Regions from separate parts of the Blautia caccae genome, predicted to be linked through region 2. Evidence: riboswitches for the same ligand, from Rfam matches in the RefSeq annotation. Region 2 holds a riboswitch; the other holds the start of a gene.
The links. Region 2 has a riboswitch for FMN ahead of WMO65_RS19475 (ECF transporter S component). Riboswitches for the same ligand answer to the same signal wherever they lie in the genome.
Positions count from the first base shown of each region.

Region 1: it holds a riboswitch for FMN, as region 2 does, so the genes downstream of both, WMO65_RS22130 (ECF transporter S component) here and WMO65_RS19475 (ECF transporter S component) in region 2, are expected to answer to the same signal.

Region 1 covers NZ_JBBMFP010000027.1:7,603-30,153, reverse strand. The annotation lists gene WMO65_RS22155 (DUF4118 domain-containing protein) at 1-188, opposite strand, end outside; gene WMO65_RS22150 (potassium channel family protein) at 281-931, opposite strand; gene WMO65_RS22145 (TrkH family potassium uptake protein) at 952-2,298, opposite strand; gene ytvI (sporulation integral membrane protein YtvI) at 2,446-3,603, opposite strand; gene WMO65_RS22135 (NUDIX hydrolase) at 3,790-4,401, opposite strand; gene WMO65_RS22130 (ECF transporter S component) at 4,404-5,042, opposite strand; FMN riboswitch at 5,170-5,288, opposite strand; gene WMO65_RS22125 (GlsB/YeaQ/YmgE family stress response membrane protein) at 5,476-5,793, opposite strand; gene WMO65_RS22120 (alpha-glucuronidase family glycosyl hydrolase) at 6,005-7,990, opposite strand; gene WMO65_RS22115 (glycoside hydrolase family 88/105 protein) at 8,004-10,304, opposite strand; gene WMO65_RS22110 (carbohydrate ABC transporter permease) at 10,311-11,171, opposite strand; gene WMO65_RS22105 (carbohydrate ABC transporter permease) at 11,158-12,063, opposite strand; gene WMO65_RS22100 (ABC transporter substrate-binding protein) at 12,134-13,444, opposite strand; gene WMO65_RS22095 (sensor histidine kinase) at 13,689-15,467, shown strand; gene WMO65_RS22090 (response regulator transcription factor) at 15,461-16,984, shown strand; gene WMO65_RS22085 (transposase) at 17,299-17,946, shown strand; gene WMO65_RS22080 (transposase) at 17,922-18,245, shown strand; gene WMO65_RS22075 (DUF7402 domain-containing protein) at 18,521-19,306, opposite strand; gene WMO65_RS22070 (RpiB/LacA/LacB family sugar-phosphate isomerase) at 19,330-19,968, opposite strand; gene WMO65_RS22065 (gluconate 5-dehydrogenase) at 20,028-20,828, opposite strand; gene kduI (5-dehydro-4-deoxy-D-glucuronate isomerase) at 20,861-21,724, opposite strand; gene WMO65_RS22055 (AraC family transcriptional regulator) at 21,920-22,551, shown strand, end outside.
Region 2 covers NZ_JBBMFP010000020.1:95,857-105,725, reverse strand. The annotation lists gene WMO65_RS19485 (enolase C-terminal domain-like protein) at 1-1,107, shown strand, start outside; gene WMO65_RS19480 (pyridoxamine 5'-phosphate oxidase family protein) at 1,240-1,725, opposite strand; gene WMO65_RS19475 (ECF transporter S component) at 1,740-2,402, opposite strand; FMN riboswitch at 2,470-2,607, opposite strand; gene WMO65_RS19470 (ATP-binding protein) at 2,709-4,223, opposite strand; gene WMO65_RS19465 (vWA domain-containing protein) at 4,249-5,547, opposite strand; gene WMO65_RS19460 (hypothetical protein) at 5,644-6,072, opposite strand; gene WMO65_RS19455 (hypothetical protein) at 6,231-6,425, shown strand; gene WMO65_RS19450 (cupin domain-containing protein) at 6,780-7,736, shown strand; gene WMO65_RS19445 (helix-turn-helix domain-containing protein) at 7,839-9,386, shown strand.

The sequences.
Region 1 (22,551 bases), on a different contig from region 2:
TTATGAAAAACGGGGGCAAGCTTTTCCATTTTCTCCCCCAAATCCAGCTCCAGGGGAACACATCCGACCACTACATCGCAGCCCTCTTTTTTTCTCTCCGCTGCATCCCGCAGCATCTGTCCTATCTTTCCTGTTCCTTCCGCATAGCTGAAAAAGATCTTCAGCCTGCCGCTTTTATCCGTCTCCATCCCGGCTCCCCCTTTCTGCGCTGTTTGGTTTATTATAGCCTATTTCCCGCGGGAATCAAATAAATTATGCGGGGAAAGGCAAAGAGCGCCGGCTATCTCGCCTTTGCCAGCGCTCTTACATCTTTGTAATGTCCCATGATGATCAGGGTCTCACTTCCCCGAAAGATATACTCCGGGCGGGGAAGAGGATAGATTTCCTCCTGTTCCTTGACTGCCAGAATACTGATATGATATTTATTCCGCACTCCCTTTTCCACAATGGACTTGCCCACCCACGGTGCCGGGACCGGAATCTCATAAATGGAGTAGTCAGGGGTTAATTCAATGTAATCGAAAATATTATCTGTGCCGAATTTGACAGCCAGACGTTCTGCCATCTCCCGTTCCGGGTAAACTATCTTGTCCGCTCCGTTTCTGAGGAGAAACTTTGCGTGCACATCCCTGTTTGCCCTTGAGAGGACAAAAGGCGCCCCGTAATCCTTGAGAAGCGCTGTGGTCTCCAGGGAGCTCTGAAAATTATCCCCGATGGCCACAACGCAGAGATCAAAATTACCCACTCCCAGAGAGGCAATGAAATGCTCATTGGTGGTATCTCCAATCTGCGCATTTGTCACCAGGTCCAGCGCGTCATTGACACGCTCCTCATTTATATCAACTGCGAGGACTTCATTGCCCTCCTCTATTAATTTCGCTGCCATATGGCGGCCAAAGCGGCCCAGTCCCACTACAAGAACCGATTTCATTTTCTACTTTTCCTCCTTAATCAGCCTACAGATACCTTTTCCATAGGCAGTTTTGATGGTATGTTGGCAATCCGGTTGCCGAAAGCAATGAGTATGGTAATGCCTCCGACCCTTCCGATAAACATGAGCAGTATCAGAACAATATGTGAAACGGTTCCAAGCTGCGCAGTGATCCCCAGAGACAGTCCTACGGTTCCGATCGCGGAGGCCGCTTCAAACAGAGCGTCCTGGATCGCAGTTCCATCTGCAGAGGCGATCAGCACAGATCCCACCAGGATCAGAAGCCCATAAAGCATGGTTACACAGCTTGCGTGGCGCAGGGCATTCTCCTCCATTCTTCTGCGGAAACACTCGATATCCTTCCGTTTTCTGAATTCAGACCATATACTCAGGATCATGATGGACATGGTGGTTGTCTTAATACCTCCCGCAGTGGAACCGGGAGAACCGCCGATAAACATAAGCCCTACTATGAGGATTTTACTGCAGCCCGATAGCGTTGTCAGATCCACGGTATTGAACCCCGCTGTTCTGGGCGTTACGGCCTGAAAGAACGCGCAGAGTACCTGTTCCCCAAAGCTTCTTCCCTCCATGGAAGGTTTCCCCAGCTCAAAGAAAAACATGAGGACAGCCCCTCCGAGAATAAGTATCGCTGTTGCCATGAGCACGACCTTTGTGTGGAGCTTATAATTTTTATAATGCCATTTATGGTTCCTGACATCTGCCCATACAAGAAATCCCAGGCCGCCCACTATGATCAGCAGCATAATGGTGATACTCACCAGAGGGCTGCCTGAAGCGGTCATAAGGGAAGTTCCCGGATCAAAATAGCCCATCAGATCTATTCCCGCATTACAAAAGGCAGAAATGGAGTGAAATACGGAAAAATATATACCTTTTCCCGTACCCAGTCTCGGAACAAAATAAAAGCTCAGCAAAATGGCTCCGATCCCCTCGAATAATACCGTTCCGCCGAACACAAACTTTGCCATGCGCACAATTCCGCCCACCTGGGGTGCAGCCACGGATTCCTGCATCAGAAGCCTCTGCGACAAACCAATCTTTCTCTTGGTGATAGCGAGCGCGGAAATGGCGATCGTCATAAATCCAATGCCGCCTATCTGTATTAATAATAAGATGACACCCTGGCCAAATTCAGACCAGAATGTATAGGTGTCATGCAGCACCAGTCCGGTGACACACGTTGCTGATGTGGCGGTAAACCAGGCATCCATAAACGGAGCTGCTGTCATCTGCCGGTTGGACACAGGCAGCATCAGCAGGAGCGTACCTGTGGTAATCACTGCCAGATAACCGAATACAATAAGTTTCGTTGTGGTCCAGTGATGTTTTTTTATTCCTGACATAAGAGTCTTCCACCCTTTTTATTCTCTTTCTGTGTTATCCTGTAACTACATATTCTAAATTCTTTTATATTAAAACGGCATAAAGCTATGTTAAGGACGCATTAAGATAGCATAAAGATTTTACTCTTTATGCTATCTTGTTCTGTTCTATGATTCTTTATTCTCTATGTGCTCTTCGTCCCCATTGTTGCGGCAGATCCACTCCAAAAGATCCTCCATGGCTTCCTTTGCTGACTGGAGCGGTCTGTCAAACATACCTGATTTATAGAAATTGATCACAACTGCCCCTATGGGCACTGCAAGTATCATGCCAATGACACTGCTGACCCGGTATCCTGTATACATAAAGATCAGTGTAAGGAGCGGGTCCATGCCAATGGAATCCCCCACCATCTTGGGCTCTATGACCCTCCGCACCAACTGCGTCACCAGGTAAAGGATGATCAGACCAACCGCAAACTTTGTATCACCGGACAACAGCTTGAATACAGCCCATGGTATAAGGGCTGTCCCTGTTCCGAAGAACGGAAGCATATCCAGAAAAGAAATAAGGAATGCCACCAGCACGGCAAAGCTCACCTCCAGAAACAGCAGCCCTACACAGAGTATTGCCCAGATAACAGCCATGATCTTAAACTGTGCTTTGAAATAACCGCCGAAGACCTTTTTAAAGCTGTCTGCCAGCAGTCTCCATTTTTCCTGGATGATCTGCGGTGTGTTGTTCCGCCCAAACTCCAGGATTCCATCCCGGTCCGCGATGAAAAAATAGGCGGACAATATGGTAAATATAATAGATATCAGCACACTCGGAAGATGCTTGGCCATATCACCTGCGTAGCCAACGGTCCACTCGCTGATATTTCCCACCAGTTTTCCGATCCGTTCTCCCAGATCGTCCTGCACATTATTGATGGAAGTCTGTACATTTTCCGGAAGCTGTTTCATGAATTTATTGAGATTGTGCTCCACCTCCCGAAAATCCTCCCGGAATCCACTGTAAATATCCGGTGCCTGATTGATCAGGTCACTGGCCTCCTCCACCGCTTTTGTTCCTATAAAATACCCTGCTCCGATTATGGCGGCTAAAACTGCTATAATGATCAGCATGGATGTGTGCTTTCTGGCTATTTTCATCCTCTTTTCCACCATGCGCACCAGAGGGCTGGCGATCATGGCGATGATCCATCCGATGACAAAAGGCATAAAAAACCTGAGGAATTTAAGTCCCAGAACAATGACCAGTATAACGCCTAAAACTGTAAACAATGCCGCCAGAATACCTTTTACATACTTCTTCCACTTCATATATAAATATCTCCCATGCCTGCCTGTTTTGACTGCTGTCTGCGCAATCTGACAGTAGCCGGGGCAGATTTTGCCTGCACCGGCTACCTTAAGTATACTCTCATCCGCCCGGGATACAATGCCTATCCCGTTAATTTTTTATGAAAAATTTGCGAACGGTTTCTGATCTATAATTGATTCTGTGTCTTAGATTTCCTTCAGAAAAGCAAACGGCTCATCATCATGCAGAAAATGCATCAGCATATAAGCCGTCATGATCGCCGCTTTCTCTTCCCTCAGGATTCTTCTGACCTCTTCCCTGTCAGCCAGCACAATCTCCAGCTCCTCGGAATCCTCCAGTCCATCCCCGGACACCTGGCCGGAAGCATAACCGTATACACTGGCGCAGGATTCATCGGTCATGCCAATGGTAGTAAAATACGGTTTCTCATATGCCGGGTCCACATCAAGAGGAGTAAGCGTCAGGCCGGTTTCCTCTTTCATCTCTCTGATCGCGGCTTCTCTGTAGTCCTCACCGGGCTCTACCAGGCCTGCCGGAAACTCATAGATATAGCTGTCAATAGCATAACGGTACTGACGTACCAGCACGACCCTGTCTTTCTTCTCCCCATAGAGGCTGTAGATAATAACTCCATCCGGGGTGTTTTTCCTTGTTTTGATCTTCAGTTCATTCTCAGTCTTTGCCCGTGACGCCACATAGTAATGTCCCTTTCTTCCTGTCTTACTCTCCACATCCAGGTGGTAGAGATTTACATGGGGATTCTCTGTGAGCGGCGTCACCTTTTTTATATCCGGCATCTTTATTCTCCTCGCAGTAATACTCTGATTCTCTTATAAATAAGCAGTGTTACGGCAGAGATGATACATCCCTTCACCAGGTTAAACGGCGCCACTGCCAGCACCACAAAGGTAAACAGGTTATTGATTCCTGCATTGATAGATGTGCCCATCTGAATAAAGGCGCTCACCGGCATCCCAAAAGCTGCCCCGTATGCGGGGAGCAGGATAAATGCATTCACAACACAACCCACAACAGCCATACAAATGGTTCCGATCACCATTCCGATCACTGCAAATTTTTTGTTCCTGCGGTATTTATAGAAAAATGCTGCCGGAACGATAAAAGAGCATCCCATCAGGAAATTGGCGATTTCACCCACACCAGCTGTGGCGGAGCCGTGGATGACTGCATACAGCAGTACCTTCAGAAGCTCGATCATAATACCTGCCACCGGTCCCATAGCAAACGCGCCGACCAGCACGGGTACTTCTGAGAAATCCATCTGATAGAAAGGCGGTGCGATCACCGGGATGGGAAACTCAATCATCATCAATACCGTAGCCACGGCTCCAAGCATGGCTACCTGTGCCAGTGTCCTGATTTTTGAACGATTCTGTGCACCTGCAGGTCTTTTGTTTACAATTGCTTCATTACTCATTTTTATTCTCTCCTTTTTATGATGGTTTCATAAAAGGAAATTCTTCTTTTTCCGCTGCCGCTTCCGCGGCTGAAACGAAAAAACGCCCTGAAAATCAGGGCATTGATGAAATCTGCATTATGAAATACATTTTCTTCTCTCATCCAGACTTTAACTGTCGGTACCGGAATCACACCGGTTCAGCCATTTACATGGGTCGCGGACTATACCGCCGGTAGGGAGTTGCACCCTGCCCCGAAGAATTTTCTTTTATCTGAGAATTATTATAAACCTTTAAAGGCTTGATTTCAATGGGTTTTTGAAGATTTTTAAAGTAATCAAAAAAAAGCCTGTAATCCACACCCAACCGGGCTGAACTACAGGCTTATCCAGATTTCTCCTCATTTAACTATGTTTTTCAAGCGTTTTCACAGATGTCAGCTCAACCTTTCCACTATTTAAAAATCTTCTTCGCAATGTATAAGAAAATGCACGCCCCCAAAACAGATACCATAATATTGGCAAGAAAACCGTATGCATAAAATCCCACTAGCGACATGATTCCTCCGCCGACAAAGGAGCCTGCGATTCCAATTGCGATGGTTTTTATGAAGCCTCCCTTTTTTACGCCCATGATTCTTCCGGCTATCCAGCCTGATATGATTCCTATAATTAATGATGTAAGCATTTTTATCTCCTTTATGATGCCTGATTCCGCAAATTTTTCACTATTTTTTGATTTTGGCTTTCTACCTATTATACCCCATTCCATCTACTTTGTACATCTGACTTCCTAAATCATGGGCCAAAGCTTGTCTGCATCTGCTGTTCACTCCGGGCCCGGAAGCACTCTTTATGATATACAGATATGGAACATTCTGCTCCTTATCACGCTGGCAGCTCCCAATCCTCTGAACACAAGATAAATAAAAAATCCTTCTGCCGGAAACATTTCTGTTATCCGGCAAAAGGATTTGCATATATCAGAAGATTTCTCTTCCCTGTTCGTCGGGAATCATGGATTTTCTGTAAAAGAAGCTGTTGATCACATCGCACCATTCCCGGCTGTTTTCAACCTGGCGCGTGAACCGTTCCTTAACTCTTAAGAAAATGTGCTGCGGGATTCTGCCCTCCAAAAGTTCCCAGTCTTTCTGCATCTGCAGGACCTGTTCGTGTCCCTCAAAATGACTGTCATAAATGTGCTGTATCAATGTCTTTCCGGAATGCAGCCGGTATGTGTAGGGAACACGGTGGAAAAACAAAAGCAGATTTTCCGGGCAGGTTCCCTTTTCTCTGAACAGGGCAGCATTTTTCTCAAAATACTGTTCGCTGTATCCGGTACCCCCTGCGCTTCTGTCAACGCCCACTGCCAGGTGGTCGGCTCTGTGGTAGGTACCCCATTTGGAATATTCGTATCCCTCGGGATTGGGACCGTAATGATGTGCGGGGTTCACCATAAAACCGATTCCAAGAGGCGCAGTGTATTTTTCATAGACCTCTCTGGAACGAAGAAGGATATCTGAAATACTCCTGTTCACGTCGCTGTCTCTGCTGATCTGCAGGGAAATCCACTCGCTGGCGATCTCCTCTGCGGATAGCTGCGGAGCAAAGGCCAGACGTCCGAATCCGTACAGATTGGCGCCTGCCAGGTCATGGCCTGTCCAGTTGGCATCCCTTCCTGTGTTGGCTACTGCTGCCATACCGCATCTTTGCTGTCCGAATGTCCTGCCGGAAATGATATCCGCCACTGTGTCCTCCGGTTTTCCACATCCCGTGGAGAAATCCAGCACTTCTTTCCACATGGGAACCAGATAACACACATCGATCTGCTGTCCTGTGTACTCCTGGGCGATCTGAACTTCCAGCATCTGGTTTGTATGCTGCAGACCCCCGAAAAGAGGATGGACAGGTTCTCTCACCTGGAAATCAATGGGTCCGTTTTTAATCTGGAGAATGACATTATCATCGAATTTTCCGTCCAGAGGCATGAAGTTGTCGTATCCGGCACATGCCCGGTCTGTCCTGCGGTCACGCCAGTCCTGCTGGCAGTTGTACACAAAACATCTCCATATGATGGTCCCTCCGTACGGTTTAACCGCGCGGGCCAGCATATTGGCGCCGTCTGCATGGTTCCTCCCGTAGGCAAAGGGTCCGGGACGTCCTTCGGAATCTGCTTTTACAAGAAAGCCTCCCATATTGGGAAGCCGTCCGAAAATTTCACCGCATTTTTTCTCCCACCAGTCTTTTACTTCTTCCTTCAATGGGTCTGCGCAGGAAAGCCCGCCCAGAGTCATGGGTGCTGCAAAATCAATGCATAGATACATGGAAATCCCGTACTGTGCAAAAATATGGGAAATCTGCTCCAGTTCTTTATAATGCCTCTCTGAGATAAGCCATTCTGCACCGTTACGCACATTCACATTATTAATAGAAATTCCGTTGATTCCAACAGAGCAGAGCAGTCTGGCATAATCTCTGATCCGCTCAGTCACACAGACTTTCCCGTTTTCATAAAAAAAGGATCTTCCTGCGTATCCCCGCTCAATGCTTCCATCTATGTTGTCCCACTGATTCAGCATCCTTACAGGATTCGACGGTATCTCCCGAATAGAAATGCCGGCGATCTCTTTTCTGGAGGATACCATAATAAGAAGGCGGAATGTTCCGTATAAAAGCCCGTTTTCTTTTGCCGCGCGTATATAGATCCTGTCTTCTTCCTCTGTGATCTGATACCCTTCTTTTCCCAGATTCAGGGCCGGATTCAACTCTAATATAAGCCCCGCTTCCTCTCTGTTTTCTCCTCTTCTCACTGTGATAGAAAACAGTTTTTCGGCTGCTGTCTTTATTTCTCTGAGTGCGCTTTCAACCAGCACTCCGTTCTGCTGTGTATACACAGATTCAAAATACTTCTTATCTTTTTGATTTTCTATCGGTTCATATGCAAGCCATGCCTGCTCCCAGTTGCACATAGTTTCCTCCTAATCACTCTTCTGTGAGGTAATGTTTTAATCTGTCTGTCTCCACGCCTGCCAGCATAACGATACCGATTCCATGAGTATCGTTGAAATTCCATTCCAGGGCTCTGTAATACTCCCGTTCATAGGACCAGCCTGAACCCTGGCAGACACCGTATAGATTTCCCTTCCTGTCTATGGCCTTTTTCGTCAGACCGTTCCAGGCCCTGAATACAGATTCGGCAAAATCTGCCGTCCGTTCTTCCGGCAGCAGCCCATAACGGATCCCTCTGGACATGGCGCAGATGAACATGGCTGCAGCGGATGTCTCCTGGTAGGTATCCCTCTCGTCCAGAATCTGATGCCAAAGACCGTCCTCATCCTGGAGCTCCAGATATCCTTCACACAGATCATGGAAATAAGACATAAGTTCCTCCCGCATAGGTACATCCGGATTCTCCCTCATGAGCAGTTCACTGAGAGAAAAAACTACCCAGCCGTTTCCCCTGCTCCATGGGATCATATTCGCATGTTCAAATTCCAGTTTATACATGTGGGACAAAATGTGCCCGCTTCCCTTCACAGCACGCGGTTTGAAATAAAAATGCTTCTTATATAGGAGCAGTTGTCTGACGGCTTCCTCTATGGCATTGTCATCATGAAAAACTTCTGCGTACCTGATCAAAAAAGGAACACTCATATACATATCATCAATCCACATGCTGTTGTCTCTTCTCTTAAAAGAGCCGTCCGCATTTCGGATCTGTTCTTTTAAAATATATCTGCCGATTCTGCCGGCAATCCTCTGTACTTCTTCTTTAAAATATCTGTCTTGTTCCCCGGCGTATGTTTGAACATTGCTTTTGCCTATGCCGCAGCGGGGCGCACGCCGTATGTCCGGGAAAGTTTTCTGACATGCTTCCATGCAGTTCAGAAGGTATTCCAGCATACAGGAACCGAATGAACCACAGTCATCCAGGGCGTCCATCCAAAGAAGCTGCTGGTTGACACCGGGAAATCCGTATTTTTCCCGGTCATAGACTGCATAACAGTCAGCCATGACCACCATTTCTATGGAATCACGCACGTATTTTATCAGTTCCTGCATCTCATAATACAGACCTGTCTGCAGCATTCCGTACAGAGTCACCCCCAGGGGATATGTCCAGCGGCCGAACAGACAGCTCTCTGCAAAGGGACGGATAACAACAGATGGATATTTTGTTCTCCAGAAAACACCGGAATCAGATATCCGGAAGGGCTTTGTAAGAAATTCCCGTCTGTCGGGGATCCAGGTCATCAGTGCCTCTTCCGCCCGGCAATCCAGAGGCCCCAGAAAGAGAACATCACCGCAGTTTCCCTTTGCCTCCACCGGAATACGACATTCCCAACGGCTGTTTTCCCAATCAGGACAGGTCATCCCGCATGTTCGTTCCTCTGTGCGGATCAACCAGGATATCTGGCAGCAAGCGCGGAAGTGCTCCTGATATGGTTTTCTGCAGCATCCCGATTCCTTATCATCCGCATCCATCCTGCATCCATCTATCATAACTGCTCTGATACACGGATTCTTTTCTTTTTGCTCCCTCAAAAAGCGTATCAGCTCTTCCCACGCCTTTTTCAGGTCCGTACCCGGTACAGCACGTACCTCTGTCCATGCAAACCATATCTGGCCCGCTTCCTTCCAGGGTAATCTGGGGACGTCTGCAGCCGGCAGCCAAACTCTTTCTGTCTCCTTCTCCGTTTTTTCCCAGAAGGATTTCCTGAGAAAGAAATTCACGGCTGTTTTCTCATCCGCCTCCTCTGCCCTCAACAAAGTAAAGTTAAAACCAGCCTCTCCTCCCCTCTCCTCAAAGGGCATAAGATAAGAACATGGCTCCCACTGAGGCATTTTATTGGTCAGCGTACAGCAAAATCCTGCTTCTTTTCTGGAAACAAGGAAAAGCCGGTTCATCCCTTCATGCAGTTTGGCCGTCAGTTCATATTCTCCCGCTCCCGGACAGAGAAGTATCAGCTCCCGGTTGAGATATACTAATGTCCGGCTCTCACACTTCACCAGGAAACGGCTCTTTTTCCCTTCCGGGCACCACATTTCACCGGCTGCTGCCCCCCAGTCCCCCAAAAGGGCCCCGGGAAACTGCTGCTGAAAATCCAGGACTGCGTCCCCGTTCTTTCTCCTTCTGGCCCCATTTTCATGGAAAGCCCTGAGAAGAAAGGGCATGGGCGGATGATTTCCCATAAACCGGTACGCCATTGTGCGCAGCACGGCTTCTGTGTCATCGCCGTATATATAATGCATGCTGTCTGTTTCGGATATGTAGCTCTTCATATATTATCATCCCTTTAATCCGGAGGTTGCAATTCCGTCTGCCAGATATTTCTGGAAGAAAATGAAGATCAGCACAATAGGCACGATGGAGAGAGTCGCCATTGCGAACATTGCGCCATAGTCCGAGGAGGAGCCGGGATCGCAGAACAGTTTCAGCGCCAGGGCAACCGGATACATGGCAGCATCATTGATATAGAGCAGCGCTGACATAAAGTCATCCCATCTCCACATAAAGGAAAAGATACCGCCTGTGATCAGTGACGGAGCCATCAGCGGCAAAATAATACGGAAGAAGATCCCGTAATAGGAACAGCCGTCAATTTTGGCTGCCTCATCCAGCTCTGTAGGGATACCCTCTATAAAGTTCATCATAAGATATACAAAAAATCCCTGGATGGCAAAGAAAAACGGAATGATAAGGGGAGAAAAACTGCCGACCCAGCCCAGTTTTTCATACCACAGATACTGGGGCACCATAAGGATCTGTCCCGGCAGCATCATAGACGCCAGCATGGCGCCGAATAAGATCTTCTTGCCCCTGAACTGACATCTGGCAAATCCGTATGCCACACATGCGGAAGATGCCAGGGTTCCTATGGTTCCCACAACTGCTATGAAAAGAGAGTTTTTAAAAAATGTGCCAAAGGATACGCCTGCAAATCCTCTCCAGCCATTGGCATAATTCTCCAGTGTGAATTTCTCAGGGATCAGGCTTCCCGCTGTTGTAAATATGGTACTGGTTTCCTTAAAAGAGCTCATGAACATCCAGCAGAGCGGATACAGCATGGCTAATCCGAAACCGCAGACTAAAACATGATAGACAACTGTTCTTATATTCTTCGTTTTCACAATCTCACCCCTGTTCATATACCCAATATTTTTTGGTCTTAAATAACACAAATGTTATCACTGCAATAATTCCCAGCATAACCCATGCCATTGCGGAAGCATAACCGGATTTGCTGAAGGAGAAGGACTGCTGATACATGTACACCGCGTAGAATAAAGTGGTATCCATTGGTTTTCCCTGTGTGATGATCAAACTCTGTGTAAATGCCAGGAATCCGTTGATCATCTGCATAACCAGATTGAAGAAGATCGTGGGAGTCAGAAGCGGCAGGGTAACACGGAAGAACTTTGTCACCTTGCCCGCGCCGTCCACGTCTGCTGCCTCATACAGAGATTTCGGAATCTGTTTTAATGCGGACAGGAAGATCAGCATGGAAGAACCAAACTGCCAGACAGCCAGCAGGATCAGTGTCCAGATCGCTGTTCTGGTGTCACTGAGCCATGCAAAGTTGGTGTCAATCCCGAATATTCCGAGAATGCTGTTCACAACACCGTCGGGTGCGAACATTCTCTTCCATAAAATAGCTACAGCCACTGAACCGCCGATGATGGAGGGCAGATAGTAGGCTGCACGGTAAAATCCCGTAGCCTTTGTGGGTTTCACCAGTATCATTGCCACCAAAAGGGCAAAAATAAGCCTCAGCGGCACAGACACCAGCGCGAAATAAAGGGTAGCCTTGATGGAATGCCAGAACACTTCATCATTTGTAAACATATCTATGTAATTTTTCAGTCCCACAAACTCCGGCGGTGACAGAATGTCGTAGTCACAGAGCGAGTAATAAAAAGAGATTCCCATAGGTATGATCAAAAACACCAGAAATCCTATAATAAAAGGAAGACAGAACACAACTCCCGCTGTCTTTTCCTTATTTAAAAACTTATATAATCTTTTGCTAGTAGGTTTCAAAATCTTCTCTCCTTTCCAAAGGCAGAAAAAGGGCTGCCGCCGTCCAAAAGACTACAGCAGCCCTGATTATTTATTGATGTTCCGCGTAAATTTCGTTTGCGCTGTTGAAATATTCCTCCGCAGCCTTCTCGGAAGTATATTCCCCGTATTTCACCTTCTCTTCCAGTTTCCTTAACAGATCCTGGGCCTCACTGGTCCCCTCCGGTGCCAGAGGAGGCAGTGCACTGGAATTCGGAGTGATGACATCTGTGATGAATGCAGCATTTTCCTGGTCTTCCTGGCTCAGCAGAGGCATGATCTCCTCAGCGATCTTGCTGGATACCGGGATACCTCTCTCTGCAAGAAGAATCTTGTAAGCTTCTGAAGAGTTTGTAAAGTAATTCAATACCTTCACTGCCTCTTCCGGGTTCTTGGTATCAGCGCTCACACAATAATACATACTGGGTTTTACATAGTTTGATTTTTTCGGATCTGTGGAAGGAATTGTTGTGATGGCTATATCGGTTCCCTCCGGAGCTGCTGTCTGGTAAGCGGTCAGCATGGCAGAGCCGTTGATGGTACACCATGTCATGTTATCAGGATTGGAGCCATATACCATGGGGTCCTCCTCCACACTGGCTGTATCGGCAGCCTGACTCGGGGAGATGTGCCATCCTTCTTTTACACCGTTCTCAGAGATTTTAAAGTAATCCACATAATCCTCTGCGCTCTTGCCGCCAAGCTTGTCAACCACCTGGATATCATTTGCCCTTGCGTAAACTTCCATGTACATTCCGTAGTGGATCAGGTTTGCACGGTAGCCTGATTTCTCATAAACCTGTTTCGCGATCTCAATGAACTCATCCAGAGTCATATTGTCCTTTACAGTAATCCCCAGTTCATCAAGCAGTGTTTTATTATAGAACATACAGGAAGAACTGGTTCCGGATGCAACACCGTAAATCTTGTCTCCTACCTTGCCCATGTTGATCGCGTCCTCAGACAGATTGGAGGTATCCAGGGTTCCGTCTTCAATATATGGTGTCAAATCTAATAGCTGGCTCTTGTCTACGTACTGCTGCAGATATGACATATCCATCTGAATGATGTCCGGCATTTTTTTGCCTGCGGCTGAAGTAGCCATTTTACTCCAGTAATCGTCCCACTGGAAGAACTGTCCTTTGACTGTGGTTCCCTCTTCCTCTTTATATTTATCCAGCACCTGCTGTGTACGCTCATTTCTTACCTGGTTTCCCCACCAGGCCATGGTCAGTTCCCCTGACGCTGCTTCCTCTTTACTTCCGTTTCCGCCCTTATCTGATCCGCATGCTGTCATGGAAACTGCTGCCAGCGCACATGCCAGTGCCGCTGCTGCTGCTCTTTTTAAAAATTTCCTCTTCACCTGTTTTTCCTCCATATTTTCTTTTGAGAAGCTCCTCTTGATGTAACCCATTATATAATGGTTTCCCCCGGATGAAAATTGATAAAACTTACTTCCGCGCTCAAAAAACATACCTGCGTCCGCAAAAAAATTACTTTACCTGTAAAAAATTGACTTCCCGCATTTTTTCCGGGCAAATCAATTGCGCTTTTACTTTTATTTTAATATAATTTTTTTATCATTACATATAAGAAGGGCGTAAACCATGAAAAAAATGGGAAGATTACAAAGCATGTCCCTGAAACATAAAATTCTGGCTGTTATCCTGACAGGATTTCTGGTCCTGTTTCTGGCAGGTATTGTCAGTCTGGAGTTTGTATCCAATTCTTATGAAAAGAAACTGTATAATTCCATAGCAGCTTCCCTTACAGACTCCGCCCTGGAGATTTCTGACCAGTTAAAATACATAGATACGATCGTAGACTCCATACTGGCCAACCAGACCATACAGGAAAGCCTGGACCGGTCAGGCAAAAGCACACAGAATTCGGAAAAGCAACTCTGTTTCAACCAGGTATATTCCACACTGTGTGATTATTTCTTTATTTTCAACAGTGACGCCATCTCTTATATTTCCGTGATGCAGGGGGATGACGTTATCAGTACCTCCAACCGGAAATTTCAGACAGTGCCGGATTCTGTGCGCAGTAAACTGAAGCGGACAGCCTATGACAACCAGGGCGCAACGGTGACTGTCACGGACTACGGACCTGACCACGGTATTTTCTTAGTGAAAGAACTGCGTAAAATAGAAGGGCTCAGCCTGGATACTCTGGGTGTACTTATTATAAATATAGATATGAATGCGTTCATATCCGCAACCACGGAGGCCAGCACGGAATTTGAGGATATTTCTTATTATCTGTACGATGACAACAGCCTCATCTTCAACGACAGTGCGCTGTCCCGCAAAGAATCCGCAGAGCTGTATAAAAAACTGCGGGGAGATTATGGTGTGGTCACCCTGAAACATGAAAAACTGTTTGCGGTAAGCGGTCTGATCCCCACCTATGGATGGAATTACATCTGTACTGTCTCCTACAATTCCATCTACCAGGCTATCACCCTTTCCAGCCAGTCCTTTTTCCTCATCATGGTATTGGCTGTGATACTGGTGGGGATTTTCAGCACCAAACTGGTCTTTGCCCTATTCAGGCATTTTGACCGGCTGATCGAGAATATGAAACAGTTCGGAGAAGGAAAATATGAGATTGCCGTGCCCCCGATAGAATACCGGCAGGACGAGATAGGGCTTCTCTACAAAAATTTCGACACCATGGTGGAAAAGATCAATACTCTGATCAATGAGAATTACATCAACGAACTGCTGAAAAAAGAGGCGCAGATCAAGGCAATGGAGAGCCAGATGGACCCCCACTTTCTGTACAATACCCTGGATTCCATCAACTGGCGGGCACGCATGATCAAATCAGAAGAGATTTCCCGAATCACCACAGCCCTCGGCAATCTGCTGCGCCTGTCCCTTGGCAACAATTCCAGGGATTTCACACTGCGCCGGGAACTGACCCTTGTGGACAATTATATTATCATACAGAAAATACGCTATCAGAAACGGCTGGATTTCTCTGTGGATATTCCTGAGAGCCTTCTGGACATTCCCATTCCCAAATTTACTCTGCAGCCGCTGCTTGAAAATGCCATACGCTACGGACTGGAAGAATCCTCCGAAACCTGTTATATTACCATCACTTCACGGACAGAGGACGGCACATTGATTCTGAAGATCATGAATACAGGCTCCTCCTTCGAGGAAAATTTCATGGAGAAGCTGCTGGACGGAGAGATACAGCCCCATGGATTCGGAATCGGAATCCTGAATATCCATAAGCGGATACAGATGACTTACGGCAGTGCCTACGGACTGCGTTTATATACGATAGAAGACGAAGAAACTTACGAGGAATGCGCGGCAGCGGAGATACGCATTCCCTGTACACAGAAAGAGGAGAGCAAGCCATGTTAAAATTACTGATCGTGGACGACGAGGAAATGATCTGCCAGGCCATCGCCAATATCATTGACTGGAAATCTTACAATATCCAGCTTGTCGGAACCTGTACCGATGGTGTAGAAGCCTATCACACCATTCTGGATGAATGCCCGGATATCGTGATAACAGATATCCGGATGCCCGGTATCTCGGGCCTGGAACTGATTGAGAGGATCAACCGCACGGATTTATGCACACAGTTTGTGATCCTCTCCGGATACGGGGAATTTGAATATGCGAAAAGAGCTATGAAATGCGGCGTCCAGCACTATCTGCTGAAGCCCTGCACGGAGACGCAGATCATTGACTGTATTCAGGAGGTCACAAAAGATTACTATAAGGTCGCATTTGCAGGGGACTTAAAACCGGAGCAGGACAGCCGGGCCTTTCATAACCTGCACAAAACCCTGATTCGGAATATGATACGGGAAGGAATCTCCGGCACGCAGGTGACGGATACCTTTTTCGATCTGTACGAGCATTACATCAACCTGACAGATGTACCTTATCAGTTCTGCAGTGTCTATTATCTGGAAGAGAAAAATCTGGCAAGGTGTCTGGAACGTTTTGATGATTACTGCCGGAAAAATATGCCGGAGGTGGAGCGCTACGCTGTCTATATACAGAATGTACTCCTGGTCTTTTTCCCTAATTTTGAAACCTCTTATGTGCAGCTTGACAGCTTTTTCAAGTCTCTGGACTTTCCCGGCCAGACCGTATCCGTGGAATACAGCCGCATGAGATACACGGACTTGAAAACACTGCTCACCGTGCTGATCAAAAAGCTGAAACGGTATGACATTCTCTATTTTATAGACGGCACAGACGCGGTTCCCAATTTTAACTACGGACAGATCGTAGACCGGGTGAACAGGCTGGTGCCTGTGCTGGCGGATAAAAATGCCATGGGCAGGGAAGACACCGTGGCAGAGCTTAAGAAAATCCTCTCCGCCATCTCTAATAAGGACTTTCTGCTGCAGCTCTGCGACAATATTATTATTTCCCTGGGAACACAGCTTCCCTCCCACACGCTGCCGGAGATCACGGATTTCCTGTATCAGCTCCACAAGGAGGAGGACGCGGTCAGCATAGCGGACGCGGTGCTTGATCATATCAATAAGCTCTCCGAAGTGCAGTCCTTTAACACAAAACAGTACAGCCCCTTTATCTCGCGGCTGATCGACTATATCTATGAGCATTATTCCAATCCTGATCTGACGCTGAAATGGATCTCTGAGAATTATCTGTATATGAATGTAAATTATGTAAGCCGGTGCTTTACAAAGGAGACAGGGGAAAAGTTTTCCGGATTTCTTATGAAACTGCGGGTGCAGAAGGCAAAGGAAATTTTGTCCACACGGGATAATGAACAGATTCAAAATGTGGCGCAGCTTGTGGGGTGCGGGAATACGCCTTATTATTTCAGTAAGATTTTTAAGAAGTGTACGGGGCTTACGCCTTCGGCTTATGTGAAGAAGATGAGTAAATAATAATGATTCAGTTACGGAAAAAGGGGCTGTCGGGAAATCAATGTCAATAAGTTAAAGTAACATCTTCAAGAGCAGATTATACAATGTATGACCTGCTCTTTTTTTGTAATAATTCACCTATTGACCTAAAGAATCAGTTGCTTTCTATTATCTCACAGATGCAATCTGTATCTCACCTATTTGTAAAACAGACCGGAAAAGATTTTTCCAGAAAACGAAAAATTTCTTTCTCAGATACCATTCAGTTTCTCTTATCTATGGGTGGGAATACCATTCGTTAAGAATGGTTAGATTTCTGGGATTTTTCTCCGGATATGGCTTCGGTTCCTGCCTTTTGCCAGCAACGTCAGAAATTGTTGCCTGAGTCAATGGATTTCTTATTTCATTCTTTCAATGATTCTTTTTCATCGCTGGAAACTTATCGTGGATTTCGTCTGCTTGCCTGCGATGGTTCTGATCTGGCTATTGCTTACAATCCTGATGACAAGGATACTTATAGGCGGCATAATTCTTTGGAACGGCATGAGAAAGGATATAACCAACTTCATTTAAATGCTCTGTATGATTTGAAGAATCGAATCTATACGGATGCTGTCATTCAGCCCGGACGTTCTCCGAATGAGACAAAAGCGCTTATTGATATGATGAAGCGCTCTAAGATACAAGATCCGGTACTTTTGATTGCAGACCGTGGCTATGAAAGTTATAATATTTTGGCTCATGCACAGGAAAAGGGGTGGAAATTCTTAATTCGCGCAAAGGGTCTGGGGAGTCGTGGAATTCTTACACATTTGCCAATACCAGACAGTGGAACTTTTGACTGTACTTTATCGCTAATTCTTACAAGAAAACAAACAAAAGAAATCAAAAAACAGCCACAGCGATACCGATGCCTTACGAATAAGACATCCTGCGATTCCCGGTTACTGAGAATACTATGGAGTGTATTCTTACAAATTTAGATGAAAAGGATTTTCCAATAGAAGAAATCAAAAGGCTGTACGGATGGAGATGGGGGATTGAACGATCTTTTCGAGAACTGAAATATACGATAGGATTAACCAATTTTCACGCAAAAAAAGTGGAGTATATCCTGCAGGAAATATTCGCCCGACTAACGATCTACAACTTTTGTGAACGGATTATCACAACCATTGTAATCCAACAGAAACACAGAAAATATACTTATCAGATTAACTTCACTGTAGCTGTTTTATTTGTCGGGAATATTTCAGAGACAGAATACACCCACCAGATTTAGAAGCACTCATTCGGAAGAATATTCTTCCAATCAGAGAAGGACGAAAGGCTCCACGGAAAGTCTGTCCCAACTCAGCAATCAGCTTCTTATATAGAATAGCATAAATAATACAAAATAGCATTGGAAAAACAGAGTTTATATCTGTTTTATTTGTCGTGCAAAAAAATGGTCAAAAGCTTAAAAACTACTTTTGACCATTTAATCAGTGAGGCTTGAATCAATATCTGTAGGCTTAACTTATTGACATTGGTCGGGAAATAGACAGCCCCTTCCAACTACGCCTCCGTCCCATACACCTCCAGCTGAACAAGTGCCGGAAATGGGGATGGTTCCTCTGATTTTATCAATTCTCCTATCTGCAGCCATTCTATTTTCTTTTTCTCAAAAGTAAATTCCTGGGCTTCTCCTGTCTTTTTCAGCTCCAGTTCCATGGTGCTGCCGTCAGAAAAGGTGACTGTGGCCTTTTTCCACCAGTTATCGTGGGGATAGTCCGCTCTTGTGTAAAGAATGATGCGGTCAGCTTCCACCGTCCGCCCAAACTCCAGTTTTATGGCAGCATCTGCACGCTGGTTGATTCCCCAGGACTCATACGGCCATTCTCCGTGGCAGGCCGCTGCAGTGATTCCGTCAATGGCGTTCATGGCAGCGAAGACGGACTCGCCTCTGGTCTCCACATTGGCTGACGCGTGGGGGTAGCAGTTTGTCTCCCCGTGGCAATCATTTATATTCAAAGCCAGGTTCCTGTACGCCTCATACTCAAAGGAATAGGCTTTGCGGATGTGGATCAGGTGTTTGCTGCCGGAAAAGGTCTTGGGTGACATATTGACACGCTTTTCCCCAAAAGGTATCTTATACCACATATTCCCTGTCAGGTAAACCAGGGAGTGCCCTCTTGCATCATCCAGGGACAGCCAGTAAAAGGCCGGCAGTTCAGCCGCTTCCACTACGATCTGGTCCCCTTCTCTGTATTCGGCGGAGTAAGGAAGGTTTACTTCCCTCTCCCCACGGGCTACTGCCAGTGTGAAGCCGTTTTTATCCTGTACTTTTAAACTTATTGACATCTCATACCTCTGCTTTTTTATGTTCAGTCCAGTATCTTCTTTACTGCATCTGCAATCTTGTCACACTTGCAGTCTGCAAAGAAATATTCCCGGAATTTCTCACCGCCCAGGGCTCCTCTTACAAGCTCCCGGTCCAGATTCTCCAGAATTTCGGGAAGGTCTCTGTATGTGACTTCTTTTACCTTGTCCAAAATCTGTTTGTTGCGTTTTTCCGGAACTGCCCGTTCTCTCGGGTATCCCTGACCGCTTTCCTCCACAAAAAGCTTCTCAAAAATATACTGGAGATTCAGGTCACCGCCCCATCCGAATCCCTTTGCAAACGGAATGGCAATGGCATTGCCGTCATTGATCTGGGCAAAGGTGTATGCGTCCAGAGCGTCCTCCACATGGCCGCAGATGACTCCCGGGAAGGAATTACAGGCCAGCATGGCTCCCTCTCCTGTGCCGCAGCCTGTGATGACATAATCAGCCGCGCCGGAATTTAACAGAACCGCCGCAAGGATTCCCACCTGCACATAGGTGAGCTGGCAGTCATCCTCTGCGGTATACATACCGTAGTTACAGACTTCATGGCCCATTGGCTCCACTACTGTTTTCAGCGCACTGCAGATCATTCCGTTTTTAGCTGCCTGGCTGTTTTCATTTATTAATGCGATTTTCATGATTTTTTACTCCTCACTTGATGAATGGTTCGTAACGATTGAAATTTATCTGTTTTCTGTCACGGCTGTTTTCCAATGTATGCCAGAATGCCGCCGTCCACATAGAGAATGTGGCCGTTTACAAAGTCGGACGCATCAGAAGCCAGGAAAATAGCAGGTCCCATCAGGTCCTCCGGGGTTCCCCAGCGTGCCTGCGGTGTCTTTGCAAGGATGAACTGGTCAAAGGGATGTCTGCTTCCGTCCGGCTGTGTCTCTCTTAACGGTGCTGTCTGAGGTGTGGCAATATAACCGGGGCCGATGCCGTTACACTGGATATTGTATTCGCCGTACTCGGATGCAATATTTTTGGTCAGCATTTTCAGGCCGCCTTTTGCTGCAGCGTAGGCGGAAACGGTCTCGCGGCCCAGCTCGCTCATCATGGAACAAATGTTGATGATCTTGCCGTGTCCCTTACGGATCATACCGGGAATCACCGCCTTAGACACAATAAACGGGGCGTTTAAGTCAATGTCAATCACCTGGCGGAACTCCTCTGCTTTCATCTCTGTCATGGGAATCCTCTTGATGATACCGGCATTGTTCACAAGAATGTCAATAGTGCCCAGTTCTTTTTCAATGTCAGCCACCATATTTTCAACCTGTGCCTCATCTGTCACATCACAGATATAGCCTCTGGCCTCAATGCCTTTTGCCTTATAGTCCGCCAGCGCCTTATCCATATGCTCCCGGCCCCTGCAGTTAAACGCGATCTTGGCGCCGGCTGCCGCATAAGCCTCCGCAATGGCAAATCCTATGCCGTAAGCTGCTCCTGTCACGAGGGCAACTTTTCCCTCTAAAGAAAATAATTTATTTGTTTCCATATGGAATCTCCTTTCTGTTTTCCTGTCTGCTGTTACAGAATGTCTTCATTTCTGATACCGTCCATGTCATCAAAATCCTGGTTTTCGCCCACCATTCCCCAGATAAATGTATAATTCCTGGAGCCCGAACCTGCATGGATAGACCAGCTGGGGGAGATCACAGCCTCCTCATTTCTCATGACAATATGCCTTGTCTCCTGTGGTTCTCCCATATAGTGCATAACAAAGGCATCCTCCGGCATATCAAAATACAGATACACTTCCATCCTTCTGTCATGGGTGTGGCAGGGCATGGTGTTCCACACACTTCCCGGTTCCAGGCTTGTCATTCCCATTTCCAGCTGGCAGCTCTCCACCTGTCCCGGAAGAATATATTTGCAGATGGTCCTGTGGTTGGACTGCTCCAGACTTCCCAATTCCACCTTGTTCTCCTCTTTTATGATTACCACATCTTCCTCCGGCGTTCCCTCACGCTTTATGAGCACTGTGGGATAAGAAGTGTGGGCAGGCGCACTGTTGATGTAGAACTTGGCGGGATTTTCCTTATCTGTACTGGAAAATGTGATATCTCTTTTTCCCATGCCAATGTACATGCCTTCCCGCGGTGCCACTTCAAAGGTTCTGCCGTCAACACAGATGCAGCCCGGACCTCCGATATTGATCACGCCCATCTCACGTCTCTGAAGGAAATATTCCGCTCTTAACTCCTGGCCTGCCACCAGCTTCAGTTCTTTTTCTGCCGGGGTGGCGGAACCTGTGATGATCCTGTCAATGTGGCTGTATACCAGTCTGATCTCATCGGGTACAAATACATTCTGTATTAAAAATTCTTCTCTGAGGCGCTGGGTTGTATAGTGTTTTACATCTCTTGGTGATGCTGCTGTTCTGAGTTCCATTGTGATTCCTGCCTTTCTTTTGCTTTCCCTGGAGCGTGCAGATCATCGGAATGGATTTTCAGACACGCTCTGAATCTTTATACCCATCTTATCATGACAGATTTTCTGTTTCCTGTGTTTTTCTTTCAGAAATCTTGCAAATCTTACACTGATATCTTATACTGGAAGATATTAATGATCAAAGGAGGAACCGTCATGAAACTCTGCAGTTCCTGTAAGGAGGGCATCCGCTCCTGTATTGAAACGCAGACCTTCTCCGCCGCGCATCTGTACAGCTATGAAAAGCCCATGGATATCCACATCCACGACTGCTATGAAATCTATTATTCTGTCTCCGGCGGAAAACAGTTTCTGATTGATAACCGGTTTTATAATTTTAATCCCGGAGACATTTTTTTCATTAACCAATATGAGAGCCATTACCTGTCCCAGGTTGACAATGTGAAGCATGAACGGATCATTGTATCCATCTATCCCGATTACCTGAAACGATGCTGTACCGGAAAGACAGACCTGAATTACTGCTTTACCTGCAGAAATACCAACTTCGGACACAAGATATCCCTGTCCCCGGAAGAACAGAAACGTTTCCTGTATTTCATACATAAACTGTCGGAGAACGAAGGCTATGGACAGGATATCCTGGACCATGCCGTCTTTCTTCAGCTTATGACCTTTTTAAACGGTATTTTTTTGCGAAACTGCGACCATGACCTGCCCAGGCATGAACCTGCCGGAAGCCATCATGAACAGATGGACGCCATCCTTTCTTACATTAACCAGCATATTGCGGAGGATCTGAGTATTGAGCGGCTGGCAAAACATTT
Region 2 (9,869 bases):
GGCTGCGCCACTTTTACCTGGCGATGCAAAGCAGTTGTCACTGCCGTAGAGGAATATTTAAAACCCATGCTGGTGGGAAAGTCTGTCCACAATATTGAAGATATCTGGCAGTCCATGATGGGCAGCTCCTACTGGCGCGGCGGCCCGGTGCTCAACAATGCGCTGTCCGGCGTGGATGAAGCACTCTGGGACATAAAGGGCAAGCTGGCGGGCATGCCCCTCTACAGCCTGTTCGGAGGCAAATGCCGGGAGGGAATCGCGGTATACCGCCACGCGGACGGAACCACCATGGATCAGGTTGAGGATAAAATAAACGAATACATGGAACAGGGCTACCGCTACATCCGCTGCCACCTGGGCCTGTACGGCGGAAACGCAGGGGGCAGTATGCAGACCATGATCCATCCAGAAAACGCACCTGCAGGCGCTTACTATCATCCGAAAACCTATATGCAGAGTGTGGTAAAGATGTTTGAGCAGATCCGAAGGGATTTCGGATGGGACCTGGAAATCATGCATGATGTGCACGAACGGCTTTCCCCGGCAGATACCCTGAACTTTGCCAAAGAATTGGAGCCTTATAAACTGTTCTTCCTTGAAGATGCCCTTCCGCCGGAACAGGCCGGTTACTTTAAAATAATCAGGGAACAGACCTCTGTACCACTGGCAATGGGAGAACTTTTCACCAGCCCCGCTGAGTGGAAAACTATCGTACAGAATCAGTGGATTGATTTTATGCGCGTTCATGTAAGCGATATCGGAGGGCTTACCCCTGCCAGAAAGCTGGCGCATTTCTGCGAAGCCTTTGGTGTGCGCACCGCCTTTCACGGCCCCAATGACCTGTCGCCTGTGGGAATGGCTGCGCAGATGCATCTGGATCTGTCCTGTACCAACTTTGGCATTCAGGAGTTCAGCGGATTCTGCGAAGCGGAAAAGGCGATTTTTCCGGGATGCCCGGAAGTCAGAAACGGATATGCCTATATCAGTGACCGCCCGGGAATCGGAATTGATTTTGATGAAAAGGAAGCCGCAAAATACCCATATACGGATATGGATTTCGGCTGGCTTTTCTCACGCCTGCCGGACGGCACTGCTGTCCGCCCATAGTCTGCTGTAAGTTTTTCCGGTTACGCCTCCAGGTCTATTTTAGATAAAACTACTTATGGGTATCACAAAGCGCAGCACTTTGTGATACCCATAGAACTATTTCTGTAACGATTCCTTTAGCTGAATCGTTGCCTACTTCTTATCATACGGTTTTACCTCCACAGACTTTTTATCAAAATCAATAAAAAGCTGGTACGCGTATCCATCCTCACTGGTATCCCAGATCTCCACATATCCCGGCGACACTTCTATGAGGATTTCTGTATCTTCATGACTGTATTTGTTATAGCTCTCCCACAGATATTTTTTGTATCCCTCCTCAAATCTTCTTCCCGGTTCCTCCACCACCAGGCCTTTATTTCGCGCGGTTCCCTCTACCTGAACGCCGCTCCAGCACATGGCTACCCTGGGGTTTTCCAGAAGCTGTTTTGTCTTTCTGAAATTTTTGTCCGTTTTAAAATAAATCTTGTCATCGTAAAAAAGGCAGCTTACATTCCTTACCATGACATAGTCGTTAAGACTTGAAGCCAGTGCCATGATCTTGCTGTTCCCAAGCATTTCAAACATGCGCCCTACGGCATCCTCATAACTGATGGATTTGTCCAGTGTAAATTTCATTTTTTTATCCCCCTTTATTTTTCTACAACACTTTTGATCACTCTGCTTAACCTTTTATATAACAGAAATGTCAGGACTGACGTCACTCCGTACTTTATCAAATTGAACGGCAGGATTCCTAAGACTGCCATGGAAAAAGCATTTTTCATGGCCGGGTTTACTGCACTGCACATGGAAATGATCTCATCCATGGTCATGCCAAACAACCGCACATAAAACGGAATGATCAGATACAGGTTCGTAAAGATCGCCACAACTCCAACCAGCACTGTGCTGACGCCCATACCAGCCAATGCGGTCTTCTTCGTCTTATGTCTGTGATAGATCAGCAGCGCAGGCATGACATAGCAGCAGCTTAAAATAAAATTCTGTAACTCACCGGTTCCCAGAGAAAAGCTGCCCTGCATGACAAGCTGCAGCAGTATTTTGACCACAATGATCATAAGTGCTGCCCCGGGGCCGAACATAAATCCCCCCAGCATCTCCATCAGCCCCGACAGATCAAAGGACATAAATGGCGGCATAAAGGGAAGCGGAAACCTGAGAAGCATAAGAACAGCGCTCACTGCCCCCATAAGGCCGATGAAAGCAATCTTTTTCACCCGCATTTTAGCGCCGGTCCCGGCCCTCATACCCTTGTCAAAAGCTGCATTGGTTGTTTCGTTTGTCTGGTTCATAGTTTGTATCCTCCTTCAAAAAAATGAGCCCGGAACAAAAAATATGCTCCGGGCGTAGTTTCACAGAAAATGTCTTTTCTCATCCGGACTATACCGTCGGTGCTGGAATTCCCCTCTTCTATTAAGGAGTCACCAGCTCAGCCGCCAAAAGCGGGTCATGGACTATACCATCGGTAGGGACTTACACCCTGCCACAAAGACTTCAATATTCATTTTTTGAAATCAGAAATGCAGTAAACATCATCTGTTGTATCTGATTATATACCATAGTCTTCCATATGTAAACAAAAACAGGAAATAAAATGTTTATATCTCTTCCAGACAGATTTTTCTTAACTCCTCCTCCTTTTTCCGATAAAGCAGAGCTTCACTATATTGAAAATACGCATCACTTCCATTGCTGTTTATAAATTCCATGGCTCTTTCGCTTTTGGATAGTCCGGTTACAAAGAGCACCATCTCCTGCTCCTCACCAAAAGCATCCGCCAGAAACTGAAATGCATGTTCCAGATTTTCTCCCGCCTGTTTTACGATTTTCTGCCTCTTTTTCACTTCCTGCCCGAAAAGCTCCCGTACACAGGCCATACCCTCTTCTTTATCCGCAATATGTCTCTCCTTCAGATATACAGCAAAGGACTCCAGCCGTCCCACTGCCCACGCCTGTACTGCTGCCTCTTTTCCGGTAATCTTCTCCTCCAGTATCCGCTGTTCCAGTTCTCTTCTTCTGTTCTCCGCAAAAGTCTGAAGCACCTGCATATCTGCACTGTCATGCAAAATCTTCTTAAAATCATCCAGCGCCTCGTAGAGAGCACAGACATTCCCGTCTGCCCTGATATATGTAGCAAAGGACTGATCCAAATAGGCAAGCAGAAGGCCGGCCACTGTAAATCTCTCCTCAAAAGCAGCCTGGCGGGCCATATCCCTCCGCTTATCATAGTCCTCCTTTGACAAAGTACCTGCCGCTATTTCCGGAATGGCATAATCAGTCCCGTATTTTTGGTACAACCGGTAATACACGGCAAAGTCCCTGGCGATTTCCTCTTTCTGCAGATACTGGATCACCAGTTTCTCCGTGACAGGTATCTGAAATCTCTCATAGCTTTTCAATATTTCAGATAGATCCTCCCATCCTCTTGCAGTCACAAAAAATTTACCGTCCACCGTATTTTCCACAAGATAAAAATTTTCTTTCCTGATATTCAGATAGGAAAGCACAGCCCCGTGTATCTGCTGTGACCAGGCGTATTCCATCCAGACATCACAGTCCACTTCAATATCAATTTTCCTGACCCGGTCAAGCGTGACAATGTCAAATTCTCGGACCGATTTATTGTATTCCGGAGGATTTCCCGCTGCCGCGATCAGCCAGCCTTCCGGCACTTTATGACTTCCAAATGTCTTGTTCTGCAGGAACTGCAGCATGGTGGGTGCCAGGGTTTCGGATACGCAGTTGATTTCATCAATAAACAGAATCCCCTCTTTTTTTCCCGTGCGCTCCATGCACTCATAGACAGAAGCTATGATCTCACTGAGGGTATACTCTGTTACACTCACAGACCGGCCCTGGTATATTCTGTTTTTGATACTCGGCAGCCCCACAGCACTCTGCCTCGTATGATGTGTAATGGTATAAGAGACCAGACCCACACCGCACTCCTCTGCCACCTGCTCCATGACAGCGGTCTTGCCGATGCCCGGCGGCCCCATGAGCAGTATGGGCCTCTGCCTGACCATAGGAAATACATAATTGCCCTGTTCGTCCTTCTCATGATAGGCCTTCAGTGTACTGCTGATCTCCGTCTTTGCCTCTTTGATGTTCATTTCTTCCTCCTTGTAGGGTATAAATTCATATCCGGGAATCCCCGACTCTCTTCTTTTCATGAGATACCACCAGCTTCATGGCCCATGGCGGCACTCTGTCCATACCGGCACCTTCCTCCAAAAAGACGAATGCTGTCTCATACGCAGGCCTGCACTTCGGATAAATCCCATCGCCGTCTGTAAAATAAACCAGTGCTTTTAACTGCCTGATCTCTCTCTTCTCCTTCTGCTCTGCCACATACTGAAATACAGGCCGAAAATCCGTCCCGCCCCGTCCCTGAATTTTTATCTCCCTGCTGTATGCTTTCCACTCCTCCTCCGAATGGATGACCACCGCTTCCTGTATCCTGCAGTCACACTGAACAAGGTGCACTTTCATCTTTTTGAAGAAATTCTCCCGCTCACTGAGTATACTGTAGGTCTCTGCCAGAAACTGCTGCACCGTCTCCCTGGAACATGACCCCGATGTATCCACTGCGATCACCAGCTCCTCCAGACGATTTACCTCTTTGTATTCCAAGGGTTCTATAAGCGGCATATCTCCGTAATGCTCCATCCCGAAATGATACATAATATAATCAAAACTCTCGGTATCAAGCTCCACTTCTTCCCTGGGGACAGCAAATTTTTTCAGGAATTTCCTGTAATCATAACGGCTTTTCCCGACGGTCACTGTCTCCTCCTCACCGTCACCTTCCCGGGTTCCTGTTTTTTGTTTCTTCTGATGCCTGTTTTGTCCTGTGTAGGCCAGAATCTTCTCCCACTTGCTTTTTGTCCTGGCTGTCCTCTCCGCATCCTGCTGCGCCGTCCAGAGACTGTGGTCATCAAAACAAAAGGCAGTCTGCATCTCCTCCAGACTGTCCGAAAATACGCCCTGCACCAGCATCCGGCAGATTCTCTCCGCGGAAAGGCTGCGCCCTCCCAGTTTTTCCAAACATCTCTTTCTGACCGGATGGTCCGACAGGCGAAGCCCCGGCAGCGCCTCCCTCTCAATCACTTGTTCCACGGAAATATCACAGGCCAGATTCCAGATATCCTGCCTCTGCTCCTTGTTGGAAAACAGATGCAGGTACAAACAGTGCAGCATCATGTGCAGATATCCCCTGCGGATTACCTCCGGATTATTCCCGTAGCCTGCCAGCAGAAATACAGGGTCAAAATAAAATACATTTCCCTCCGTACCGATTCCCTTTACCCCTTTACCTGCCTCATATGAAACACTGGCAAAGGCGCCGTCCAGATATGGGAAATAACTGTAAAGCTCATTTCTGCAGTTTTTCAGGATCTCCACTCCCAGAGCTGCTTTTTCTTCGTTTGATCTCATTTTCTTTACCCTATGACATATTTGTATTTTTCCGGTAATGATATCTCCGGGGTTCCCGGAATATCTACGGCCGGATGTTTTTTATTGTCATTATAATTATATAAGAAAGCTCTTTTCCGTATATCCGTACTTCTTATCTTTCAAATGCATCAGCCACACAAGAGAGGTGGTCTTTTGACGCTCTCGTGCTGTCCGGATGAAGATTTCCAACTGCTCCTCCCGAAACCAGCCCAGGCTTTCCAGATACGCCATTTTTTCCACCGCATCCTCCTCGATCAGCTCCTGCACTGCGGGCACGATCCAATCTTGTATACAGCGTCCAAAATCATCTCTCTGCTCCTTTGAAACGCCGCCTTTCAGAAAGAAGCCGCGAAGAGCCACGGCCAGACGCACGGCATCCTTTTTCGTCTCCCTGTATTTCCGGTACAGCTTTTCTCCTTCCTCCCAAGGGTCATCTCTCTTCTGTCTCTCCAGAGCCTGTACTACCACTTCCACATCTTTCCGGAAGTCACTTATCTCTCCCATGGTATTCCTCCGCGTTACGATTGCCAAATATTGTTAAACATCTATTTTAAATATACCACACCCCCTCTGTGTCAGGCAATCCAAACGCCCAAAGAATTCCCGGCGGAATCTATTTTTTCCTGAAATCCTTTTGGAAACATGACCGGACGGACTGGCGTATGTTTCTGCTCAGTGGATTTATCGGCCTGTGTATCAACGGGATAAATAACCTTTTTACCTACGAAACCGACTTTCTTCTGCAGTGTATTGTGGGAATGCTGATTGTCCTGCTCTGTGAACGCATTTTCATCTGCCGATGGAATATTGTGGAGGGACCGGGCCTGTCTGCCGTGTGTATTCTGCCGGATGACTGAATCTGATATTTCATCCTGAAACACAGGGAGGAAAAGCCTTACTATCAGATATTCGGGAAAACGCTGACCACCTATGAGAAAAAGGACTGAAGACCGCTTCGTCGAAAAAAACCACACTTTATACCAAAAACATCTTCTCATCTTCCATTCTGATATACTAAGAACACATGGTTTATAAGCTTTATGCCCCTTTTTACCACATGGAGGCATCTTACGATAAAAAGCACACATTTTACCAAAATAAAGACACCGGAAAGAAAAGAATCTCTGTTATAATATAACCACAATTTATCAGCGGACAGTATCATCCGCATGACCGTAACCGACAAAAAGAAAAAATTAGGAGGACACATTATGACAAAGTATACCCTGCACGACATCCACATTGATCCGGAAAAGACCTGGCTTATGGACTTTGATGAATACTACGGAGGGAAGAAAACCTACTCCAAATACCTGATTGAACCTTATGGGCCATACCAGCACAATGAACTGCTGGACACTGTTTACGTGGACCCCAACCATGAAATGTGCTACCACGAACATACCCGCGGTGTGGAAACTTTTCTGGTGGACGGCGGCTCTGTGCTGACGGAAATCTGCGGCAAAAAAGCAGTGTGCACCAAAGGTGATATCGTACATATCTCAGCCTATACCCCGCATAAATTTACCTGGATCGATGCGGGAACCATATGGAGGGAGCTGTTCCAGGAAACCCAGATGGGGGAAGACTGTATTGCCAATCTGCGTTTTAAAGAATATAATAAAACTGAATTCGACATGGCAAAGGACGGACAGAGCACAGACAGCCTCTACTATACCTATACCCCTGTCACAGAGGAGGTTCCAAAGGAACAGATTTACCAGATCCGCCCGTACAACAGCGGCCTGTGTATCTACAGATTCGAGGGCTGCGAGCTGAGGCAGAAGGTAGCCCGCTGGGAGACAAAGGGACACAAGGAGATCTGGCAGCTCTGCATGGAGCCCGGTTTCCAGTTGAGCTGGAGTGCCCAGAATCCTTTCTACAGTCTGTTTATTGTGCAGGAGGGATTTGTGGAGGTCCGCATTGACGGCATGGAGAAGTTTACAGCAAAAGAACGTGACGTGCTGCACATTCCTACCCACCTCTCAGGCGAGATCACAGCACCCGACGGCGCCGTACTTTTTGACTATAACTGTGAAGGCTTCGGTCTTCGTGCCATCGAGGAACTGTATTCCCTGTATGCAGCCGACCCGAAAAAGGCTGAAGCTGAAGCTGAGAATATTCTTTCCAAACATAAATGTTATGTACGCGGACGTCTCATAAAATAACAGGCAGCATAAACAGGCCGGAACCGGGAAGATTTCCCGGAGTTCCGGCCGTTTAGTTATGCTGAAAACCAAATGGAAAAAAGGAGATGGAAAAACAGGCATATGAAAATATTAGTTTACGGCAGTAGAGAATTTAAAGCAGGCTTTATGAAGGCACAAAGCCAGTGCGGTCACCAGGTTTTGTTCACCGACCGTCTTCCGTCTGCGGAAGATGCCATATCTTTCTCCCCGGATGCAGTGATCCTGATGGTCCAGAGGCCGGCATCCCGCATACAGGACTGCCTGGCTGTGCTCTATGAATCCTGCTCTGCGCGCCGTTTTCTGCTGTTTGAACCGCATCCGAACGGAAATTGCTTTTTTGCAGAAACCACGCAGCAGGATGATTCCCTGCACGATTTCTTCCGCGAAGCAGCCGGATGGAAACACACCATACCGCTGCAGTATCCGGCACAGAGCTGGCAGCTCCGCTTTCCGGATGCCTTTGAAAACCTGCAGCGCAGAGAAGCCATGAAGACGATGCTGTACGGTGTCACCCGGGAAGAATTTGAAAAATACAAGAGGCAGTACCGTCTCCACATAAACACTTCGGATTTTTATCTTTTTATGTGGGAGCTTGACAAAACCGTGTTGGTTGACTATCCGGTAAACAAATCCATCCATTATTTTCTGCACGCTCTGCGCCTGGAGGATTTCAGTATGATACTGGAAGAAAACCAGGGAGGGGAAATCGTATTTTCTGATATTTCCTTTGCCTATATCCTTGTAAATGCTTCCCATCCTTCCTGCATCCGTACAAGAAGGCAGCAGGCAGACCATTTTGCCCTGGAATTTTCCAAAGCTGCCGGACAGATTTCCTCCCACTGTTTTATCAGTGACCTTTTACTGGGACCGGAAGATATCAGCCGCGGACATCAGGATTTTAAACGGACCTGCGCATACCGCTTTTTCTGCCGGGAAGCAGTGGCAATTTCCAATGATTATATCAAATCTCATCAGCGCTGGTTTAGCAGAGATGAGATTCAGAACACTATTGATGCCATTGAACATTATCTCAGCTTTGATATCAGCAGCAAGGAGCTTCCGGAGTTGATCCGGCGTCTGTATCTCAAGATCGTAAAGCCCAGTATGAGCTATAAGCTGTATTACCTGATAAGTGAATCCATTCTGAAATCTCTAAAAAGTGAACTGTCCGTCAAACTGCTGATGGAGACTATAGACAGCCCCTGGCTTGTTCTGACCACGCAGTTAGGCACCATAGAGGAAAGCTGTACCCGTGTCCTGGACTGCATCCATACTCTGGCAAAACAGCAGGTAAAGACACACAATATCAGCAACCGTGTCGTCCGCCAGGTGCTCCGTTATATGGAAGAGCACTATGCAGAGCCCCTGTCTGTAAGCGATATTGCCAGAGACTTTAATGTAAGCCCTTCTTATTTGAGCCAGTGTTTTAAAAAAGAAACAGGCGCAAGTATGAAACATTATCTGACCATGCTGCGCATGCAGCAGGCAAAAAAGCTTCTTCTCACAACAGACGATTCCGTAAGTTCCATCGCCATAGCGGTTGGCTATGACGATTACCGCCAGTTTTCCAAAATGTTCAAAGTCTATACAGGCGTAACGCCGGTGCAGTGCAGGAAAGGGGTCATGTGATGGCATCCCCCTTACCTGCCATCTCTCATAAGAAGCCATACGGGTTCTCTGTAAACACCCCTTTATCAGCCAGGCTGACCGGCTTTATCTTCCCCTCCCCGGGCAGACCGAACTGGAGACAAATGTCCAGGTTTTCTGTCCCGAGGTCGTCCCCAAAACGGCCGTCCGATATCAAAGAGGCATGCATCTATTGTCAATTCTTTTACAACATTTTCTCCCACTGCATAGTCCGAAACATAAATTTTCTTCCCTCCGTTGAACAAAATGGTTACGGTTTCCATTAGAAACTCCAATTTTTCTCTTCTATCCTCCTCCTCGCTTTTTTCAGTACCCAGATTTGTGTCAGACCTGAAAAAACCGTCTTTATATCCCCAAGTATCCCGGAGCCAGATTGTATTCTGGCACCTGTTCAAGAAATCGGAATTTTCTCACTTCCACAGGGATATCTACATCCAGATATACTTTGAAAATATGGGATATGCT